2 regions of the Streptomyces sp. NPDC026538 genome follow, and region 1 is predicted to be linked to the other one. Evidence: riboswitches for the same ligand, from Rfam matches in the RefSeq annotation. Region 1 holds a riboswitch; the other holds the start of a gene.

Region 1 (7,388 bases):
CTTGCCCGTGACCAGCTGGCGGCTGTAGTAGCGCGCGAAGTCCCACATGAAGCCGTAGTAGCCGCGCGTGGTGTCCCACGAGTCGGCGTCCTGGGCACCACCGAACCGCAGCGTGCCGCCCTTCTTGACCAGGGAGGCCTGGGCGACCTTGTTGTTGGCGGCGTCGAAGCCGGCGGCGCCGGTCTTCGAACCGTTGTTGTCGTCGCTGCCTCCGCCGCCGCACGCTGCCGTGGTCAGCAGTGCGGCGACCGCAGCAGCGGCGGCAAACGCCTGCTTACGCCGCCCTGAGGTGCGTTGGGTAGTCACGATCTCGGATCCTCCGGATTAGATGAGAGACCCCGTGTTGGTGCCACGGGACGCTTTTGGGTACGGCTTGTTCAGCGGGACGCCTTCGGATCCAGCGCGTCCCGCACGCCGTCTCCGAAAAGGTTGAAGGCGAGGACGGTGATGAAGATCGCCACACCCGGGACCACCATGTACATGGGGTCGGACTCGTAGTAGTCGATGGCGCTCGACAGCATCTGTCCCCAGGACGAGGTCGGCGGCTTGACGCCGACGCCCAGGAAGCTGAGTGCCGCCTCGGTGAGGATGTTGGTGGGGATCATCATCGTCGTGTAGACGATGATCGGCGCGACGAGGTTGGGCAGCAGTTCCTTGAACAGGATGTAGAACCGGCCCGCGCCCAGGGACCGGGCGGCCTCGACGTACTCGCGCTCACGCATCGACAGCGTCTGGCCGCGCACCACGCGTCCGATGTAGGGCCAGCCGAAGAAGCCGATGACCAGGATCATCACGAACACGCGCACGTTGGACCCGGACAGGCCCAGCATGTCGTTCGGCATGACGGAGACCAGGGCGATCGTGAACAGCAGCTGCGGGAAGGCCAGCAGGCCGTCCATCACGCGGCTGATGAGCGAGTCCACCCAGCCGCCGAAGAAGCCCGCCAGGATGCCGAGGACGGTGCCGAGGACCACCGCGACGACGGCGGAGAGGAAGCCCACCAGGAGGGAGACACGGGCGCCGTAGAGGATGCGGGCGAGGATGTCGCGGCCGTTGACCGGCTCGACGCCCAGCAGGTGGTCGCCGCTGATGCCGCCCAGCGACCCCTTGGGGGTACCGAACAGCGGGTCGATCAGGCTCTCGTTGTAGGCGTCCGGGTCCTGACCGAGCAGGTGGGTGATCACTGGTGCGAGGAGGGCGACCACGATGAGGACGAGCACGACGATGCCGCCCGTGAGGGCGAGCTTGTCCCGCTTCAGGCGCTCCCAGGCGATCCGGCCCAGGGAACGCCCCTGAACGGCCTTCTCGCCGGCGGTCGCCGCCGCCGCTTCCTCGGCCGCGCTCGGGGCCGCTTCCGCGGTCGGCTCGTGCAATGGTGCCGTCATCTGGCAGGGACCCCTCTCAACCGGCTGTAGCCGGCTTGCACTTGCCGCTGGTAGCGGCATGATCACTCTCACCTGAGCAGGGGTGAACACCCCTTGGAGCGCGAGTCTTCAATGCTGCGGCGACCGGTTACCAGAGTTGGCGGTGAATGGATGCGCAACCGTGATACGAGCATAAAGTTTCGTTATCCGAACGACGGGTAACACCTGTCGGACAGGGGCAAGCCTGACAAGACGTCATATCGTCGGGTCAAAGCCCCCGGTCTACACGCGGAGACCTGGCCGCGAGCGTACTTCCGCGCCCGGGATCGCCGAGTGTCGCGTGACCCAGATCACAGGATGCGGCGGGCCTGCTCCCGTCCCAAAAAAGACAACAGAGGCAATCGACACGGCCGCCGCCTGCGGAAGTTTCCCAGGACCGGTGCTCAGTAGCCGCCGGGGGCCGGCGGATAGCCGTACCCCGCGGCCGGTGCCGGGGGCAGGGCCGCGTGGGCCTCGCGGTTGTAGAACGGCTGGGCGGTCGCCCGCATCCACATCACCACCGGGTCGTACTCGTCGGTCATGGCGACCGTCGACACCGGCAGCCCGTCCGGCACCGCCCCGATGGACTGCTGCATCATCGCCCGCACCGAGTCCACGGCCGGCGGCGACGTGTCGTACACGTCGAGCCCGATCGCGAGATACGGCGCCCCGAGCGCCGGTTGCACCCAGGCGCGCCGCAGCGAGCGGACCGCGGGCGTGCGGTGGGCGTTCTGCGACAGCAGCGCATAGAACTGCGGGATCTCGATGGCCGGTTCGGCGAGGCGCAGCGGTCCCGCGGGCTGGCGGTCCAGGCCGGTGGCGATCCGGCGCAGATCCAGCCAGGGGATGCCGACTCCGCCGCCCGGGGCGTGCGGGTTGAGCCACAGGCCGAAGTGGTCGGGATAGAGCGTGCGGGCCACGTCGAGGCCGTCGACCACCTCGTACGAGCGGTTCCAGCCGCTCGCCGACAGTTCCTGGGCCGAGGTCACGCAGGGGGCGTAGCCGTGGCCGTCGACCTCCATGTTCCCGTACTGGGCGTCGGGGGAGCCGCCCTGGCCGTGCCAGAGCAGCATCCAGATCTGGCCGGAGGAGGGCGTGGCGAGGGCGCGGAGGAGTGCCTCGTAGGCGTCGTAGCGCCCGGGGGTTACCTGGCGCAGCATGTGCTCGACCTGTCCGGTCGCCGCGGTGCCGCTGGCGCTCACGTGTTACCGCCCCTTCATTGAGTTGCCCCGCGTTGGAGGTCGCCCCGCGTTTGGAGACAGCTTATGCGCCGAGGGGGTGGGGGCCGATGGTCCGTCGGCGGCCGCGCCCGGCTGGTGGCCGGGCGCGCCGCGCGGCGGAGCCGCAGCTCGGCACCGCCCCGCGCCCCTGGTCGGCCGCCCTCAGCGCGTTCCTAGTGGCCGTACTGATAGAAGGGGCGGACGTTCTCCCGCATCCAGTGGCCCACGGGGTCGTCCGCCACGTCCAGCAGGACCAGGTTCACCGGCCACTTCACCGGGACCCTGCCGAGGGCCTTGCCCAGCGCCTCCAGGGGCAGCGCCCTGATGTCCCCCTCCCACTGGGAGAGTTCGACGCCCACGAACATCACGGGGTCCGCGGTCTCGACCGCGGCCAGGCAGCGGCGGGCCGTGGCGACCACGCCGGTCCCCGCGAACTCGGCGGAGGCCACGGCCAGGAAGTCCATCGGGTCGTCCTGCCAGTCCGGTTCGAAGAGCCGGACCCGGCCGCCCGAGGCGGGGCCGTCCAGTTCGCTGCGGCCGGACCGGCACAGCTCGGCGACCGCCTCCGGCGGCAGCGGCACACCCACCACTCCCCCGGGGTTCACGGCGATGCCGACCTGCGGGGGCAGACCGCGGGCGAACTCGACGGCGGGGGCGATCGTGTACGACAGATGGGAGCCGACCACCTGGCGGAACTGCTCCTCGGAGCTGAAGACCGGGACGTACACCCGGCCCTCGATCTCCGTGGTGGGCAGGTCCAGCGGGCCGCTGTGCGGGCCGCCGCCCTCCGGCAGCGGGATCCACAGGAAACTGCGGCCGAGTACCTCGATGAGCCGGCCCGCCGCCGCGGGGACGCCGAGGGAGGCCGACAGGACCTCCTCCAGCTCGTTGCCGGGCCAACCGCCGTGCGGGTGGGGGTGCGCCTGTGCCGGGAAGTCCGCGGGAACGTCCGCCGGATAGTCCATCTGCCTACCGCCTGCTGGAAACCGCTGCTGCTGAGTCTGAAAAGGCTAGCGGGTGGCTGTGACAATGCCTCACCCCGTGACCCGCCCAGCTTCCCGGAAGGCCTCACCCGGCGACCTACTCCGCCTCCCGGAAGGCGATCCGGCACAGCACGTCCGCCGCGTCCCGGTCCAGGAGCACCGCCGAGCCGACGCCCTGGGGCAGCCCGCCCTTCTCCACCGCGCGCACCAGGCGGGCGGCGGCGTGACGGTGACGCAGGAACGCGTATCGGGAGACGCCCCGGCCGCGCTCGCGCTGCCCGTCCAGTGCCGTGCCGGGGGTGACGTCCAGGAGCAGCAGGTGCAGGGTGCCGCCGCGGCGGCGGGCCGCGCGGGCCAGCCAGTCGCGCACCCAGGCCTGGGTGCCGCAGTCGTGCACCACCACGCCCTCGCCGGAGCGCAGCGCGCGGCGCAGTCCGGCGTAGTGCGCGAGGCGGACCAGCGGGCGGTAGAGGGCGTACGGCAGGAGGCGGGCCAGGCGGCCGTCCCAGCGGTCGCGGGTGTCCTGGGAGTCGATCCGGATGCCCTGGACGGTGCGGTGCATCAGGGTGGACTTGCCGCTCCCCGGCAGCCCGGTGACCACGACCAGGTCACGGGGGCCGAAGAGCAGGCCGTGCGGGCTGCGGCCGGCGCGCTCGCGCAGATCGCGGACGACCGGTGCCATGGGGGTCCCCCCGCGCGAGCGCCGCCGAGCGTGGGCGAGCTCCCCGCACCGCTCGCGGGCCGGGGCCGCCGGCTGCCCGGGCAGGGCGATACCCGTCGTCGTCGCGTATGCCGTGGTCCTTGTCACCGTGATCGTCCTCCCTGGGGGTTCAGGAAAGGTTCTCCCCACTTAACGTAAAGAGAAGGTAATGCACGGTGTCTCGCGGTTCCGTCCGCTTCCGGCCACAGGCCTGTTACAAAGCTCCGCCCGGCATGCAATGATGTGCCCGCCAACTGCATACCGGCCGTTTGAATCCGCGCGGGAGAGTCCCCAGCAGCCTTCGCTGGGGCGCCGAAGGAGCAAGTCCCTCCCTTGAATCTCTCAGGCCCCGTTACCGCGCGGGCGAGGCACATCTGAAAAGCGGGCCGCCGAGTCGGTGGCCCCACCCAAGGTGCAAGCCGTGACCACCGATGTGGTCAGGGCGAACCTCTCAGGTTCCGATGACAGATGGGGAGGACAGACCTCGCCTGTCATGCCCTGGGATCTTTGGGAGACGACCGACCGATGAGCAGTTCCGATTCCGCTGGACTCCGCCGTACCGCGCTCGATGCACTGCATCGCTCGCTCGGCGCCACCATGACCGACTTCGCCGGCTGGGACATGCCGCTGCGCTACGGATCCGAGCGCGACGAGCATGTCGCCGTGCGGACCAGGGCCGGGCTCTTCGACCTCTCCCACATGGGCGAGATCGCCGTGACCGGCCCCCAGGCGGCCGCCCTGCTGAACCACGCCCTGGTCGGCAACATCGCCTCCGTCGGCGTCGGGCGCGCCCGCTACACCATGATCTGCCGGGCCGACGGCGGCATCCTCGACGACCTGATCGTCTACCGGCTGGCCGAGACCGAGTACCTCGTCGTGGCCAACGCCTCGAACGCCCAGGTGGTCCTCGACGCACTGACGGAGCGTGCCGCCGGGTTCGACGCCGAGGTACGGGACGACCGGGACGCGTACGCGCTGATCGCCGTCCAGGGACCGGAGTCGCCAGGGATCCTGAAGTCGCTGACCGACGCCGACCTGGACGGCCTGAAGTACTACGCCGGGCTGCCCGGCACCGTCGCCGGGGTTCCGGCACTGATCGCCCGCACCGGCTACACCGGCGAGGACGGCTTCGAGCTGTTCGTGAAGCCCGAGCACGCGGTGGAGGTGTGGCAGGCGCTCACCGAGGCGGGCTCCCCGGTGGGCCTGGTGCCCTGCGGGCTGTCCTGCCGGGACACCCTGCGCCTGGAGGCGGGCATGCCGCTCTACGGACACGAGCTGACCACCTCGCTGACCCCCTTCGACGCCGGCCTCGGCCGGGTGGTGAAGTTCGAGAAGGACGGCGACTTCGTGGGACGCGAGGCGCTCCGGGAGGCGGCCGACCGTGCCGCGGCCGAGCCGCCGCGGGTGCTGGTCGGCCTGGTCGCCGAGGGCCGCCGGGTGCCGCGCGCCGGGTACCCGGTGGTCGCGGACGGCACGGTGATCGGCGAGGTCACCTCCGGTGCCCCCTCCCCCACGCTGGGCAGGCCGATCGCCATGGCGTACGTCGACGCCGCGCACGCGGCGCCGGGCACCGCGGGTGTCGGCGTGGACATCCGGGGCAGCCACGAACCGTACGAGGTCGTGGCCCTGCCGTTCTACAAGCGCCAGAAGTAGACCCCGAAGCAGACCCAGAAGGAGACACTGAGCCGGGCGGCGCGTGACCCTGCGCACATTTCCGCTGCTCACGCGTGTTTCCAGCAGTCCTCTTTCACCACCACTCCCCCGCGTACAGGAGAATTCAGGCCATGAGCAACCCCCAGCAGCTGCGTTACAGCAAGGAGCACGAGTGGCTGTCGGCCGCCGCGGACGGCGTGGCGACGGTCGGCATCACGGAGCACGCGGCCAACGCGCTCGGTGACGTCGTCTTCGTCCAGCTCCCGGCCGTCGGCGACACCGTGACCGCGGGCGAGTCCTGCGGCGAGCTGGAGTCGACCAAGTCGGTCTCCGACCTCTACTCGCCGGTCAGCGGTGAGATCACCGAGATCAACGAGGACGTCGTGGACGACCCGTCCCTGGTGAACTCGGCCCCCTTCGAGGGCGGCTGGCTGTTCAAGGTGCGCTTCGCGGACGAGCCGGCCGACCTGCTCTCCGCCGACGAGTACACCGCCTTCACCGCCGGCTGAGGAGTCGTAGAAACAGATGTCCGTTCTGAACACGCCCCTGCACGAGCTCGACCCCGAGGTCGCGGCGGCGGTCGACGCCGAGCTGGCGCGCCAGCAGTCCACCCTGGAGATGATCGCCTCGGAGAACTTCGCTCCGGTCGCGGTCATGGAGGCGCAGGGCTCGGTACTCACCAACAAGTACGCCGAGGGCTACCCGGGCCGCCGCTACTACGGCGGCTGCGAGCACGTCGACGTCACCGAGCAGATCGCCATCGACCGGGTGAAGGAGCTGTTCGGCGCCGAGTACGCCAACGTGCAGCCGCACTCCGGTGCCTCCGCCAACCAGGCGGCCCTGTTCGCGCTGGCCCAGCCCGGCGACACCATCCTGGGTCTGGACCTGGCGCACGGCGGCCACCTGACCCACGGCATGCGGCTGAACTTCTCCGGCAAGCAGTTCGATGTCGTCGCCTACCACGTCGACGACGCCGGTCTCGTCGACATGGCCGAGGTGGAGCGGCTCGCCAAGGAGCACCGGCCGAAGGTGATCATCGCCGGCTGGTCGGCGTACCCGCGCCAGCTGGACTTCGCCGAGTTCCGGCGGATCGCCGACGAGGTCGAGGCCTACCTGTGGGTCGACATGGCCCACTTCGCCGGCCTGGTCGCGGCGGGCCTGCACGAGAACCCGGTGCCGTACGCCGACGTGGTCACCTCCACCACCCACAAGACCCTCGGCGGTCCCCGCGGCGGGATCATCCTCGCCCGCCAGGCCTTCGCGAAGAAGCTGAACTCGTCCGTCTTCCCGGGCTTCCAGGGCGGTCCCCTGGAGCACGTGATCGCGGCGAAGGCGGTCTCCTTCAAGGTCGCCGCCTCGGAGGACTTCAAGGAGCGCCAGCGTCGTACGGTGGAGGGTGCGCGCATCCTCGCCGAGCGGCTGACGGCGG
Region 2 (7,388 bases), on a different contig from region 1:
GCGACGGTGAAGGCGACACAGACCCACGCGTACCCGGCGTAAAGCCACACACCAGAGACCACACACCAGAGACCACACGGGAGGCCACACGCGAGAGGCCACACGCGAGAGGCCCCGCCGAAGCGGGGCCTCTGCCACTCACATCCGTACTGCGGCGGATCAGTCCTCGTACGCGTCCAGCGGCGGGCAGGAGCACACCAGGTTCCGGTCACCGAAGGCCTGGTCGATCCGGCGCACCGGCGGCCAGTACTTGTCGGCGGCGGACACCCCGGCCGGGAAGACCGCCTCCGCACGCGAGTACGCGTGCTCCCACTCCCCGCCGAGCGCGGCGGCCGTGTGCGGGGCACCCCGCAGCGGGTTGTCCTCGGCCGGCCACTCCCCCGCCCCGACCTTTTCGATCTCCGCCCGGATGGCGATCATCGCCTCGCAGAACCGGTCCAGCTCACCGAGGTCCTCGGACTCGGTCGGCTCGATCATCAGCGTGCCGGCCACCGGGAAGGACATCGTCGGCGCGTGGAACCCGTAGTCGATGAGCCGCTTGGCGACGTCGTCGACGCTCACCCCGGTCGCCTTGGTCAGCGGCCGCAGGTCGATGATGCACTCGTGGGCGACCAGCCCGCCGGGGCCGGTGTAGAGCACGGGGTAGTGCGGCTCCAGCCGCTTGGCGACGTAGTTGGCGCTGAGCACGGCCACCTGGGTGGCGCGCTTCAGCCCCTCGCCACCCATCAGGCGGACGTACGCCCACGAGATCGGCAGGATCCCCGCGGAGCCCCACGGCGCGGCCGAGATCGGTCCGACACCGGTCGCCGGGCCGGCGGCCGGCTGGAGCGGGTGGTTCGGCAGGTACGGCGCGAGGTGAGCCCGGACGGCCACCGGACCGACACCCGGACCGCCGCCGCCGTGCGGGATGCAGAACGTCTTGTGCAGGTTCAGGTGCGAGACGTCGCCGCCGAAGTGCCCCGGCTTGGCGACCCCGACCAGGGCGTTGAGGTTGGCGCCGTCGACGTACACCTGGCCGCCGGCCTCGTGGACCTGACCGCAGATGTCCGCGACATGCTCCTCGAACACGCCGTGCGTGGACGGGTACGTGATCATCAGCACGGCGAGCTGTTCGCGGTGCTGCTCGATCTTCGCCCGCAGGTCCTCGACGTCGATCTCGCCGTCCTCGGCGGTCTTCACGACGACGACCTTCATCCCGGCCATGACGGCGCTGGCGGCGTTGGTGCCGTGCGCGGAGGAGGGGATCAGGCAGACGGTGCGCTGCTCGTCGCCGTTGGCGCGGTGGTAGGCGCGTACGGCGAGCAGCCCGGCCAGTTCGCCCTGCGACCCGGCGTTGGGCTGGAGCGACACCTTGTCGTAGCCCGTGACCTCGGCGAGCCGCTCCTCCAGCTCACGGATGAGCGTCAGATAGCCCTGCGCCTGCTCGGCGGGCGCGAAGGGGTGCAGCTGGCCGAACTCGGGCCAGGTGACCGGCTCCATCTCGGTGGTCGCGTTGAGCTTCATGGTGCAGGAGCCCAGCGGGATCATGCCCCGGTCCAGCGCGTAGTCCCGGTCGGCGAGCCGGCGCAGGTAGCGCAGCATCGCGGTCTCGGACCGGTGGTCGTGGAAGACGGGGTGGCCCAGGTAGCCGTCCTCGCGCAGCAGCGCCTCGGGCAGCGTGTCCGCGGCGACCGCGTCCAGCGCCTCGACGTCGCCCTCGACCCCGAACGCCGTCCACACGGCACCCAGCTGGGCCCGCGTGGTGGTCTCGTCGCAGGCCATGGAGACGTGGTCGGTGTCCACGAGCCGCAGGTTGACACCGCTCCGCCGGGCGGCCGCGACGACCTCGGCGGCCTTGCCGGGCACTCGCGCGGTGAGGGTGTCGAAGTAGGCGCCGTGCACGACCTCGACCCCGCCGGCGGTGAGCCCCGCGGCCAGGATCGTGGCGTAGCGGTGGGTCCGCTGGGCGATGGCCCGCAGCCCCTCGGGTCCGTGGTAGACGGCGTACATGCCGGCCATCACGGCGAGCAGCACCTGTGCGGTGCAGATGTTGCTGGTGGCCTTCTCCCGGCGGATGTGCTGTTCGCGCGTCTGCAGCGCGAGCCGGTAGGCCCGGTGCCCGTCGGCGTCCACGGACACGCCCACGAGCCGGCCGGGCAGGCTGCGCGCGAACTTCTCGCGTACCGCCATGTAGCCCGCGTGCGGCCCGCCGAAGCCCATCGGCACACCGAACCGCTGGGTCGTACCGACGGCGATGTCGGCGCCCAGCTCGCCCGGCGAGGTCAGCAGGGTCAGCGCGAGCAGGTCCGCGGCGACGGTGACCAGCGCGCCCAGCTCGTGCGCCTGGTCGACGAGCGGCTTGATGTCGCGTACGGCACCGGAGGCGCCGGGGTACTGGACGAGCACGCCGTTGATCTCGCGCGCGGCGAGGTCGGCCGGGATGCCGTCGCTGAGGTCCGCGACGACGACCTCGACCCCCGTCGGCTCGGCCCGGGTCTGGATCACGGCGATGGTCTGCGGCAGGGCGTCCGCGTCGATGACGAAGACACCCTTCTTGTTCTTGCCCATGCGGAGCGACAGGGCCACGGCCTCGGCGGCGGCGGTGCCCTCGTCGAGCAGCGAGGCACCGGAGGTGGGCAGTCCGGTGAGGTCGGCGACCACGGTCTGGAAGTTCAGCAGCGCTTCCAGCCGGCCCTGGGAGATCTCCGGCTGGTACGGGGTGTAGGCCGTGTACCAGGCGGGGTTCTCCATCACGTTGCGCAGGATGACGGGCGGCGTGAAGGTGCCGTAGTAGCCCAGTCCGATCATCGAGTCGAGCACCTGGTTCCGGTCGGCCAGCGACCGCAGCTCGGCCAGCACCTCGGCCTCGGTGCGCGCGCCCGGCAGTTCCAGGGCGTCGGCGTTCTTGATGACGTCCGGCACGGCGGCGGCGGTCAGCTCGTCGAGCGAGCCGTACCCGACCTGGGCGAGCATCTTGGCCCGGGCCTCGTGGTCGGGCCCGATATGGCGCTGCTCGAAGGGGATTCCCTGCTCTAGCTCGGAGAGCGGAACACGCTGGGCGGTCATTGCGGAGGCCTCCTGGTCTGACGCGACCTTCGAGGGGTACCCCGGCACGGGCACCCCGACGGCCTCCCCCTCTGTCATCTCAACCTGAGAGCTTCGCCGGATGCCCAGGGGATCCGGCTTTCACCGTCGGTGAGAGCGGACGCCGTGGACGCCCGCCCTGCTTTCCAGAGTGACCTCGTCCGTGCGGTACGTGAGCCTGAGAGATTCCGGGGAGGATTTGCTCCTTCGGCGCCTCCGGTCTGTCCGGAGGACTCTCCCGCACGGGGTCAGCAGCCGCTTGCCAGCCTACCAGCGAGGGCAACGCACGGGTCTTCGAGTGGCCGCCTCCTTCAATGTGCTCTTTTGTAGTGCTTACGGATGAGTTGCGACCAAGTGGAGGGCCCGTGCAGACCGACATCGATCCGCGCAACCTGATCGGCCGCAAGGCGTTCGACCGCAACGGCACGAAGATCGGCACGATCGACGAGGTCTACCTCGACGACGCGACCGGGGTGCCGGAGTGGGCGGCCATACGCACCGGCCTGTTCTCCCGGGACGCGTTCGTGCCCCTGGAGCCGAGTGAGCTGGTCGAGGGCACCCTCCAGGTCCCCTTCGAGCGCACCCTGATCAAGGACGCCCCCGACTTCGGGGTAGGCCGCCATCTCTCCCCTGAGCAGGAACTCCAGCTCTATCACCACTACGGCCTGGACACGACCGCCCCACCCCCCGACCACCCTGACCACGACTTCGGCAAACTGGCGGGGACGGAGGACACGGGCACCTGACCGTGGGTCGCGGTGGGGTCACTCACGGGCGTCGGCAGGGTGCCGCTGCCGAGAAGGAGCGGCGGCCTCGGCGGCCCGTCAGGGGCGCGGAGAACTGCGCGATCAGCAAGCCCCCACCGGCCCGCACACACCGTCGGCCGTCACCCCCGCACACACCGTCGGCCGTCACCCCGGCACCAGCGGCAACGGATCCACCGGCTCCAGCTCAGGGTCGTTCACCCGAAAGGTCCGCACTCTCCCCGGCTCCACCGCCCCGGGCGTCTCGAACCGCACTGTCACCCTCCCCAGCCCGCTCCCCTGCACCCATCCGTGTCCGTACTCGGCATGCCGGACGTCATGCCCCGCGGGCCATCTCCGCTCGGCGGCCACCACCACCTGCTCGGCGACCGGCTCGGCCGCGTCCTCCTCCGCAAGGATCTCCGCCGCCTCCCCCGCCGCCTGCGCGAACAGATCCTCCTGGGTGTAGTCGGCAAGCCCCGACACACCCACACCCAGCAACCGCACACCCCCCGTCGTGTCCACCGAGTCCAGCAGCCGCGCGGCCGCCTCCCGCACCACCGCCGGATCGTCGGTCGGCCCCCTGAGCGTCTCCGACCGGGTGAGCGTCGAGAAGTCGTAGCGCCGTACCTTCAGCACGATGGTCCGCCCCGACAGCCCGGCCGCCCGCAGTCTGCGCACGCACCGGTCGGCCAGCCGCTGCACCTCCATCCCCACCCGCATCCGGTCATGGATGTCCACGTCATAGGTGTCCTCGACGGAGACCGACTTGGCCCCCCGCTCGGCGACCACGGGCCGTTCGTCGTGCGCGAGCGCCATCGCGTACAGCGCGTGCCCGTGGGCCTTGCCGAGCAGCCGTACCAGCTCGTCCTCCCCCGCCTCGGCGATCTCGTCGACCGTGGTGATCCCGGCCCGCCGCAGATGGTCCCCGGTCGCCGGCCCCACGCCCGGCAGGGTCCGCACCGGCATCGGCCCGAGCATCGCCCGCTCCGTGCCCGGTTCGATCAGCACCAGCCCGTCCGGCTTGGCCTGCTCGGAGGCGATCTTCGCGAGCATCTTGGAGGCGGCAAGCCCGACCGACCCGGAGAGCCCCGTGGCGCTCCGTATGTCCGCGCGCAGCTTCTCCCCCACCAGCCGCGCCGACCGGTCGTCCCAGGCCACCTCACCCGCCTCCAGGTCCACGAACGCCTCGTCCAGGCTCAGTGGCTCCACCAGCGGCGACAGCTCGTGCAGCAGCGCCATCACCTGCTCGCTGATCGACCGGTACAGCCCGAAGCGCGGCACGAGATACGCGGCGTTCGGCGCCAGCCTGCGCGCCTGTGCCATCGGCATCGCCGAGTGCACCCCGAACACCCTGGCCTCGTACGACGCGGTGGCCACCACACCGCGTGGTCCGAGCCCGCCCACGACCACGGCCTTCCCGCGCAGACTCGGCTTGGATGCCTGCTCCACCGAGGCGTAGAAGGCATCCATGTCGAGATGCAGGATCGTGGGCGCGTTTCTCACATCTCCGATGCTGCACCACACCACTGACAATGCCCCGGCACGCGTGCCGGGGCATTGTCAGTGGGCTCAGGAGATTCGAGGGAGGTCGGGCCGGGACCTCAGACCGCCTTGTTGCGGCGTCGGGCCAGTTCGTCGGCGGGGTTGGGCCCGATCAGGGTCTCGCCGGTGTCGACGCGCTCGCCGTGCAGCTGGGAGAGCGCGCTCTCCACGTCCCGCCAGACCACGCCGACCGCGATCCCGAAGATGCCCTGACCGCCCTGGAGCAGCGCGTGGACCTCGTCGGGCGAGGTGCACTCGTAGACCGTGGCGCCGTCGCTCATGAGGGTCATGCGCTCCAGGTCGCGGAAACCGCGTTCTCTCAGGTGCTGGACGGCGGTGCGGATGTTCTGGAGGGAGACCCCGGTGTCCAGGAACCGCTTGACGATCTTCAGGACGACGACGTCCCTGAAGCTGTACAGGCGCTGGGTGCCCGACCCGTAGGCGGCCCGCACGCTGGGCTCGACCAGGCCGGTGCGGGCCCAGTAGTCGAGTTGCCGGTAGGTGATGCCGGCCGCCGCACAGGCCGTGGGCCCCCGGTAGCCGATCTCCTCGGTCGTCATGGACGCCGCCCCTCCGCCGCTCGGCACTGCCGTCGGCCGCTGCGGAGCGTGACCGGCAGTGCTGCCGTGCTGGGGGTCCCCCCAACTCGAACGAAGTCGAGAGCTCGAGTGAGGGTACGGACCGCTCTCCCCGAGACCGCGTCCCGGGGCACCCCCAGCCATACCGTCGCCGCTGCTTCTCACGCCGACCTCCGTCCTTGACCTGCCTTCTCGACGGTAGGCAGTCACCAGGGGTGCGTCAACGATCGCCACACTCGGCACGCCGAGTGATAATCACCCTAGGAGTGGTTTCCCGTGCCCCACCGCGGGGAAAGGCTAGCCGAATGCTCTGGCGGGAAGGCGTAGGACGCTCTCAGTGGCCGCTGGCAATTGCCCATGAGTTTCGACCGTGACCAGCAGTGAACCGGCCCGCCACCGCCCTCTGGTGGGCGCCTGACGGGCCGCTTCGGTCTCTCACTGGCTACTGGTGCCGAAGTCCTCGGGCGAGATCTGGTCGAGGAACTCGCGGAACTTCTCCACCTCGTCCTCCTGCTCGTCCGGGATCGCGATGCCGGCGTCGTCCAGCACCGTGTCGCTCCCGTAGATGGGCGTCCCGGTGCGCAGCGCCAGCGCTATGGCGTCGGACGGACGGGCGCTCACCTCGACGCCGCTGGCGAACACCAGCTCCGCGTAGAAGACGCCCTCACGCAGGTCGGTGATGCGTACTTCGGTGAGCTCCTGCCCGACGGCCTCCAGCACGTCCTTGAACAGGTCGTGGGTCAGCGGTCGCGCGGGGGCCATGCCCTGCTGGGCGAACGCGATCGCCGTCGCCTCCCCCGGCCCGATCCAGATGGGGAGGTAACGGTCGCCTCCCACTTCGCGCAGGAGCACGATCGGTTGGTTGGAGGGCATTTCCACCCGGACACCTACGACATCGAGCTCGTTCACACAGCAACCCTAGGCCGTGCCCGGGACGTTTGGGTAGTCGGGCCCGGAACGCGCGCCCGATCCGGCCTCCGCCCGGGTCCTGTCACGATGGTCACGGCAGCCGCACCCCGAGCGCGGTCTGCACCAGTGCGGCATGCAGCTTCACCGTGAGCGCCGCCAGCTCCTTCGTACGGGCCTCGGCGTGGGCCCTGGTCTGCGGGTTGCGGTGCCGCTTGAGCGGGGCCACCACCTGGTCCACCAGGCCGGCCTCACGGTCGGCGGCGGCCTTCATCACCCGCAGGTGGCGCGGCTCGATCCCGAACCTGCCCAGCTCGGTCACGAGCGCGGCCACGGTGACCGCCTCGGCGTCGTACACGCCGTCCTCCAGGGGAGCGAGCAGCCCGTACGACTCCCACTCCGCCAGGCAGTTCTCGTCGATCTCGGCGGCGGCGAGCAGCTCGTCCCGGCCGATCCGTGCCACCGGGGGAGCCTCGGGCATCATCGGCACCGCCTCGCCGTCCCGCTGCCGCCCCAGCACGGGCAGCTGTACGGCCTCGCCGCGCTCCATGGC

What was found. Region 1 has a riboswitch for glycine ahead of gcvT (glycine cleavage system aminomethyltransferase GcvT). Riboswitches for the same ligand answer to the same signal wherever they lie in the genome.
Region 2: it holds a riboswitch for glycine, as region 1 does, so the genes downstream of both, gcvP (aminomethyl-transferring glycine dehydrogenase) here and gcvT (glycine cleavage system aminomethyltransferase GcvT) in region 1, are expected to answer to the same signal.

What each region holds. Positions count from the first base shown of each region.
Region 1 covers NZ_JBVHQG010000011.1:285,081-292,468, forward strand. The annotation lists gene ACZ4N4_RS36445 (ABC transporter substrate-binding protein) at 1-306, opposite strand, end outside; gene ACZ4N4_RS36450 (ABC transporter permease) at 378-1,385, opposite strand; gene ACZ4N4_RS36455 (enhanced serine sensitivity protein SseB C-terminal domain-containing protein) at 1,808-2,605, opposite strand; gene ACZ4N4_RS36460 (enhanced serine sensitivity protein SseB) at 2,797-3,588, opposite strand; gene ACZ4N4_RS36465 (AAA family ATPase) at 3,704-4,420, opposite strand; glycine riboswitch at 4,577-4,674, shown strand; glycine riboswitch at 4,675-4,784, shown strand; gene gcvT (glycine cleavage system aminomethyltransferase GcvT) at 4,832-5,959, shown strand; gene gcvH (glycine cleavage system protein GcvH) at 6,091-6,468, shown strand; gene glyA (serine hydroxymethyltransferase) at 6,485-7,388, shown strand, end outside.
Region 2 covers NZ_JBVHQG010000012.1:321,505-328,892, forward strand. The annotation lists gene ACZ4N4_RS38235 (ABC transporter ATP-binding protein) at 1-42, shown strand, start outside; gene gcvP (aminomethyl-transferring glycine dehydrogenase) at 160-3,045, opposite strand; glycine riboswitch at 3,220-3,314, opposite strand; gene ACZ4N4_RS38245 (PRC-barrel domain-containing protein) at 3,429-3,809, shown strand; gene ACZ4N4_RS38250 (DNA polymerase IV) at 3,975-5,312, opposite strand; gene ACZ4N4_RS38255 (MerR family transcriptional regulator) at 5,411-6,094, opposite strand; gene ACZ4N4_RS38260 (bifunctional nuclease family protein) at 6,365-6,838, opposite strand; gene ftsR (transcriptional regulator FtsR) at 6,930-7,388, opposite strand, start outside.